One region of the Clostridium acetobutylicum ATCC 824 genome, then DNA from elsewhere that is predicted to be linked to it. Evidence: predicted binding sites of a transcription regulator. Region 1 holds the regulator's gene; each other region holds the start of a gene.
What was found. Region 1 encodes LexA, which represses DNA repair genes until DNA is damaged. Its sites were predicted from a motif close to CNAACANNTGTTNG; they were not measured.
Positions count from the first base shown of each region.

Region 1 (2,283 bases):
AACTTAAAAAGGATGACAGTATAAAGTTAATTCATATTCAGCGTTCTACAGGATACGGATGGAGAAAGTCTCTAAGAATAGCTGAAATCGCTGAAATAATTAAATCAATAAGAGAAGTTAATGAAAATGTAATAGTATTTGTTGATAACTGTTACGGTGAGTTTGTTGAAGAAAAAGAACCTACAGATGTTGGTGCTGATATAATTGCAGGTTCATTAATTAAAAATATCGGAGGCGGAATAGCCACAACAGGGGGCTACATAGCAGGAAAGGAAGAGTATGTAACTCAAGCTACCTTTAGGGTTACAGTTCCTGGAATAGGAGGAGAGTGCGGCTCTACTTTCGGAGTAATGAGAAGTTTATATGAAGGACTTTTTATGGCTCCACATGTTACAATTGAGGCAGTTAAGGGTGCGGTTTTTTGCGCTAGAATAATGGAGCTCGCAGGTTTTGATGTTCTTCCTAAATATAATGATAAAAGGACAGATATTATACAGGCTATTAAATTCAATGACGAGAAGAAGCTTATCGATTTCATAAAAGGAATTCAAACAGCATCTCCAGTAGATTCTTTTGTGCAATGTGAAGCTTGGGATATGCCAGGCTACGAAGATAAGGTTATAATGGCAGCTGGTACATTTGTACAAGGAGCCTCTATAGAATTGTCTGCAGATGCACCTATAAGAGAACCGTACATAGGATATCTTCAAGGCGGTCTTACTTTTGATCATGCTAAACTTGGAGTACTTATAGCTCTTTCTAAATTAATAATGTAAAAAAATAAGCTGCTTTAGTTTGAATAAAGCAGCTTATTTTTAATATCTTCTATAAATTCCGGCCAATTTTCCTATTACTTCACAATTATCAACTATAATTGGATCCATTGTGTGATTTTCGGGCTGAAGTCTTATTTTATCCTTCTCTTTAAAGAACCTTTTTATTGTAGCATCATTTTCTATTAATGCTACAACAATATCTCCATTTTGAGCATAGTTTGTTTTTTCTATAATAGCTAAATCTCCATCATATATGCCGGCCTCAATCATACTGTTTCCGCTGATTTTTAATATAAAAAGATCATTAGTATTTCTTACAAAGTTTAACGGAATTGTAAGATAGTCATCTATATTTTCAACAGCAAGAATAGGCTGACCTGCTTGAACTTTTCCAACTATGGGAATATCAATCATTTCTCTTTTAGATATAGGATCTTTTATCAATTCTATAGCTCTAGGTTTAGTTGGATCACGTCTTATAAGACCCTTTTTTTCAAGTCTTGAAAGATGGCCATGTACTGTAGAAGTAGAGCTTAAGCCAACTTTTGCACATATTTCTCTGACAGAAGGTGGATACCCTTTATCTAGGACTTCTTGCCTTATAAATTCATATATTTCACTTTGCACGTCTCTTGTAATCTTATCCGTAGCCACTTTACACACCCCGCAAGAATTTTTATAGTAATTATTACATTAAATTATAGCATAATACAAGATAGTATGCAAACTTATGTTCTGTTTGAAAGAATTTAATGGTATTATGAAAAATAGATAACTCTAAAATGATATTTTCTATTATCACTTGAAATGAAGTAAATTATTTGGTACAATGTACTTTATTGTATTAAATAACTCTAAAGAAGGGTAGTTTTTTATGGATAAGATTTGTGTATTAGATGAAAATAAGAAATGTACTAATTGTGGTGAATGTGATAAATGTGATTTGAATCCAGATAAAATATGCGACAATTGTGGAAGGTGCCTTAATCCAGATAACGCAAAAACTAGATCTATACTTATCGACAATATAATAGATGACGAAAATCCCGTTAATGCAGAAGCTATTCTAGAAGAAGAAATTTTGAATGATTACGATGATAATTATGTAGAAGATGGTGAGCACAAGGAAATTGAAATTGAATTTATAGAAGATGTAGATGGATTAAATGAGATATTAAATAACGAGGATAAGAGAAAAAAATTTATAAATGAAACATCGCCAGGATTATTTGCACTTAAAAAGGATAGACTTAATAAGTAGAAGAGAAGGTGATTTTTGTAATCATCTTCTCTTCTATATATATTAGTTTACATAATATATATTACGTAATTACTTTACGTTATTAAGGGGATTTGATTTTACAGCTTTTCTTAAATTTTCATCATCTATATGAGTATATATTTGTGTGGTAGATACACTTTCGTGTCCTAGTATTTGCTGTAAACTTCTTATATCTACATTTCCGTACTTATACATCAAAGTAGCAGCTGTATGCCTTAATTTATG
Region 1 covers NC_003030.1:1,982,458-1,984,740, reverse strand. The annotation lists gene CA_RS09505 (methionine gamma-lyase family protein) at 1-776, shown strand, start outside; gene lexA (transcriptional repressor LexA) at 816-1,430, opposite strand; gene CA_RS09495 (Zn-finger domain-containing protein) at 1,651-2,037, shown strand; partial or broken gene CA_RS09490 (tyrosine recombinase XerC) at 2,107-2,283, opposite strand, start outside.

Region 2 (2,283 bases), 1.4 Mb from region 1:
AGTGCACCTACAATTGTGGCGCCAGAACGTGATGTCCCGGGAAATACAGCAGCTATAAGTTGAAATATTCCAATTAGCACAGCGGTTGTGTAAGTTATCTCGGAAATAGATGTAATTCTAGGATGTTTACCTTTATTATGATTTTCAATCATTATGAATAGAATACCAAATGAAATTAGAGTAATAGAAACTGTTTGGTAATTATAAAAAAGAGCGTCTATTTTATCATCAAAAGGAATGCCTACGATAGTGGCAGGAATACATGAAATAATTATTTTTATCCACATGGATACAACGTCTTTTTTTAAATAAAAACCTCCATTTAGAGAAAATGGTATGAGTTTATTAAAATAAAGTAGCACAACAGATAAAATTGCGCCTAATTGTATGACAACTAAAAATACCTGTTTAAAAGCTTCTGTTACATTTAATCGTATAAACTCATTAACTAGTATCATATGTCCTGTGCTGCTTATTGGCAGCCATTCTGTAATTCCTTCGACAATTCCAAGGAAAATTGCTTTTAATATTTCGATATGTTCCATAATATCCTCCCGTATTTATGTTTTTAATATGCAAACAGTTTTACAATTGACATAAAGATTGCCATGGCAGAAAGTACTATGCCAATTTCTATGTGCTATTAGTGCAAGTTATGCTTACTTGTGGTATATTTATATTTTTAATTGACAATAGATATAACTAATATTAAAATTATATATTATAATACGAACAAATGTTTGATGGAGATGGTGTAATGGGCACATTTAAAATAAATTCAGCGTTTAAGCCTACTGGTGACCAACCACAGGCTATAGCAAGCATAGTTAATGGAATAAAAAATAATAATAAGTGGCAAACACTTTTAGGAGTTACTGGATCAGGAAAGACTTTTACTATGGCAAATATAATAGAAAAGGTTCAAAAGCCAACACTAGTAATTGCACATAATAAAACTTTAGCAGCTCAGTTATGTTCAGAATTTAGAGATTTTTTTCCGGATAGTTCTGTTGAATATTTCGTATCTTACTATGATTATTATCAACCAGAAGCATATGTTGCACAAACAGATACTTATATAGAAAAAGATGCTTCTATAAATGATGAAATAGATAAATTAAGGCATTCTGCTACCTCAGCTCTTTTTGAGAGAAGAGATGTAATTGTTGTAGCATCGGTTTCTTGTATATATGGATTAGGTAATCCAGAGGAATACAAAAAACTTTCTATATCACTTAGGACAGGAATGAATAAAGATAGAGATGAGATTCTAGAAAAGCTGGTTGAAATGCAATATGAAAGAAATGAAATAAATTTTGTTAGAGGTACCTTTAAAGTCAAAGGTGACACCATAGATATATTTCCAGCAGGATCAACAAGCAGTGCTATAAGGGTAGAGCTATTTGGTGATGAAATAGATAAAATAAAAGAATTTGACGTTCTTACAGGAAATACAATAAAAACATTAAAGCATACAGTTATTTTTCCAGCATCTCACTTTGCAACTTCAAGTGATAAAATTGAAGAAGCGATAAAGCAAATTGAGATTGAACTAGAGGAAAGACTTAGAGAGCTTAATTCGGAGGATAAACTTCTTGAAGCTCAAAGGTTAAAGCAAAGGACTAACTTTGATATTGAAATGATGAGAGAAGTTGGATATTGTACTGGAATAGAAAACTATTCTAGGATAATGGATGGAAGGCAAAAAGGAGAACCACCTAAAACCCTTATTGATTACTTCCCAGATGATTTTCTTATGTTTATAGATGAAAGCCATGTAACTCTTCCGCAGGTAAAAGCAATGTATGGAGGAGATAGATCTCGAAAAAATTCTTTAGTTGATTATGGTTTTAGATTGCCAAGTGCTTATGACAACAGACCTCTTAAATTTGATGAATTTGAAGAAAAAATAAATCAGATTGTATTTGTAAGTGCTACCCCTTCAAACTATGAACTGGATCATTCAGAAAATATAGCAGAGCAGGTTATAAGACCAACGGGACTCCTTGATCCAGAAATAGAGGTAAGGCCTACTAAGGGTCAAATTGATGATCTTTATTCAGAAATAAAGAACACAATTCAAAATGGTTTTAGAATTTTGGTTACTACTCTTACAAAGAAAATGGCAGAGGATTTAACAGATTATCTTAAGGATTTAGGAATAAAAACTACCTATATGCATTCTGACATAGATACATTGGAGAGAATGAAGATAATAAAAGACGTAAGAACAGGAGAATTTGATGTTTTAGTTGGAATAAATCTTTTAAGAGAGGGACTTGA
Region 2 covers NC_003030.1:574,503-576,785, forward strand. The annotation lists gene CA_RS02755 (undecaprenyl-diphosphate phosphatase) at 1-545, opposite strand, end outside; gene uvrB (excinuclease ABC subunit UvrB) at 758-2,283, shown strand, end outside.
Region 2: a site for LexA is predicted at 730-743, ahead of uvrB (excinuclease ABC subunit UvrB). Genes of this name have one in related genera too.

Region 3 (2,283 bases), 1.5 Mb from region 1:
AAACATCTATAAAAGAGCTTTCTCAAAGATGCGACGTTATAATAACAATGGTAGGCTATCCTAGCGATGTAGAAGAAGTATACTTTAATGACAATGGAATACTAAATAACCTTAAACCTCAAAGCTATGTTGTAGATATGACAACTTCAAAACCATCTTTAGCAAAAAAAATATACGCTGCCGCAAAGGAAAGGAACATTTTCGCACTTGATGCTCCTGTTTCTGGTGGTGATATTGGTGCTGCTGAAGGGACTCTGTCTATAATGGTTGGTGGAGACAAAGAAGCATTTGATGCTTTAATGCCTATATTTGAGCTTATGGGAAAAAATATAGTACTTCAGGGTTCAGCTGGTTCGGGTCAACATACAAAAATGTGTAACCAAATAGCTATAGCTTCTAACATTATGGGAGTATGTGAAGCTTTATCCTACGCAAAAAAATCTGGCCTTAACGCTGAAACTGTTTTAAAATCCATAGGTGCAGGTGGAGCTGCAAGCTGGCAATTAAGTGCTTATGCTCCAAGAATACTGAAGGGTGATTTTAATCCTGGCTTCTACATTAAACATTTCGTTAAAGATATGAAAATTGCTTTAGAAGAAGCTGATGAAATGGGCCTTAAAACACCAGCTTTAGAACTTTCAAAAAAGCTTTACGATAAGCTTATAAAGGAAGGAAAAGAAGACTTAGGCACTCAAGCTCTTTACCATCTGTACAACGAAGATTAAATTCATAGGGTTTTTCACATAATACTTGTGGAAAACCTTTTTCTTTACCATTAATTATCCACAAAGTATTAACATATCCACGTTTAAGTTCAAAAAATTTTTTGTCTATCTTTACACGAACATATGTTTGATGGTATAATTAATAAAAATTGGAGGTGATTTTGTGGATGTATTTGAAAAACTTGAAATTTTAACTGATGCTGCTAAATATGATGCTTCCTGTACTTCCAGCGGTGTTGATAGAAAATCCAAGTTAGGCGGCATGGGCAGTGCTGAAGCCTGCGGTATATGTCACAGTTTTGCAGGAGATGGACGGTGTATTTCCCTTTTAAAAGTCCTTATGTCTAATGCCTGTATTTACGACTGTCAGTACTGTGTAAATAGAATTTCAAACGATACTCCTCGCGCTTCATTTACACCACGAGAACTAGCGGATCTTACAATGAACTTTTATAGAAGAAATTATATAGAAGGGCTTTTTTTAAGCTCTGGTGTGATGAAAAATCCTGATTATACCTGTGAGCAAATGATTGAAGTTTTAAGGATTTTAAGATACGAATATAATTTTTACGGATACATACATGCTAAAGCAATTCCTGGAGCCGATGATACTTTAATTGATAAGCTTGGTATGCTCTGCGATAGAATGAGCGTTAATATAGAACTTCCATCGCAAAAAAGCCTAAAACTCCTTGCTCCCAATAAATCTAAGCATTCCATACTAAAGCCCATGGGATATATTAAAAATAAAATAAGCGAAAATACTACTGATATAGTAAGATACAGGCATGCTCCTAAATTTGTTCCTGCAGGTCAAAGCACACAAATGATTATAGGCGCTACCCCTGATACGGATTTTCAAATTTTAAATCTTACTGAAAGCCTCTACAGTAAATATAAGCTAAAAAGAGTTTTCTTTTCTGCTTACATGCCAGTTGCCTCAAACCCACTTTTACCATCAGTGGATACTAAGCCTCCTCTTTTGCGAGAACATAGACTTTACCAAGCAGATTGGCTGTTAAGATTCTATGGCTTTAAGGCAACTGAGCTTTTAGATAACAGGCATCAGAGTTTTCACCCGTATATAGATCCAAAATGTAATTGGGCCCTTAATCACATGGAGTTTTTTCCCGTCGATGTTAACAAAGCTCCCTTCAAAGTATTACTTAGAGTTCCTGGTATAGGAGTAAATAGTGCTAGAAGAATTGTAATGACAAGACGAACTGTAAATTTAAACTTTGCTGGATTAAAGAAGCTTGGAGTTGTGTTGAAAAGAGCCCAATATTTTATAACCTGCTGCGGGAAAAGCATGGACGGAATTAAAATATCTCAGGACTCCGTTTTAAGATCTCTGCTATCTGAAAAATCTCTTGATATGTATAAAAATAATGTTCCTATTGAAACACAATATGAACAGCTATCTTTTTTCAATAACAAAGCTCTCTTAAGGGAGGAAATTCAAAAATGCCTAACAGGTCAAATTTAATATATTATTATGATGGCAGCTTTGAAGGCTTAATGTGCTGCGTTTTTGAAAGCTACGAAAAAAATGAAATAC
Region 3 covers NC_003030.1:3,514,969-3,517,251, forward strand. The annotation lists gene CA_RS17200 (NAD(P)-dependent oxidoreductase) at 1-725, shown strand, start outside; gene CA_RS17205 (putative DNA modification/repair radical SAM protein) at 889-2,211, shown strand; gene CA_RS17210 (TIGR03915 family putative DNA repair protein) at 2,190-2,283, shown strand, end outside.
Region 3: a site for LexA is predicted at 842-855, ahead of CA_RS17205 (putative DNA modification/repair radical SAM protein). Genes of this name have one in related genera too.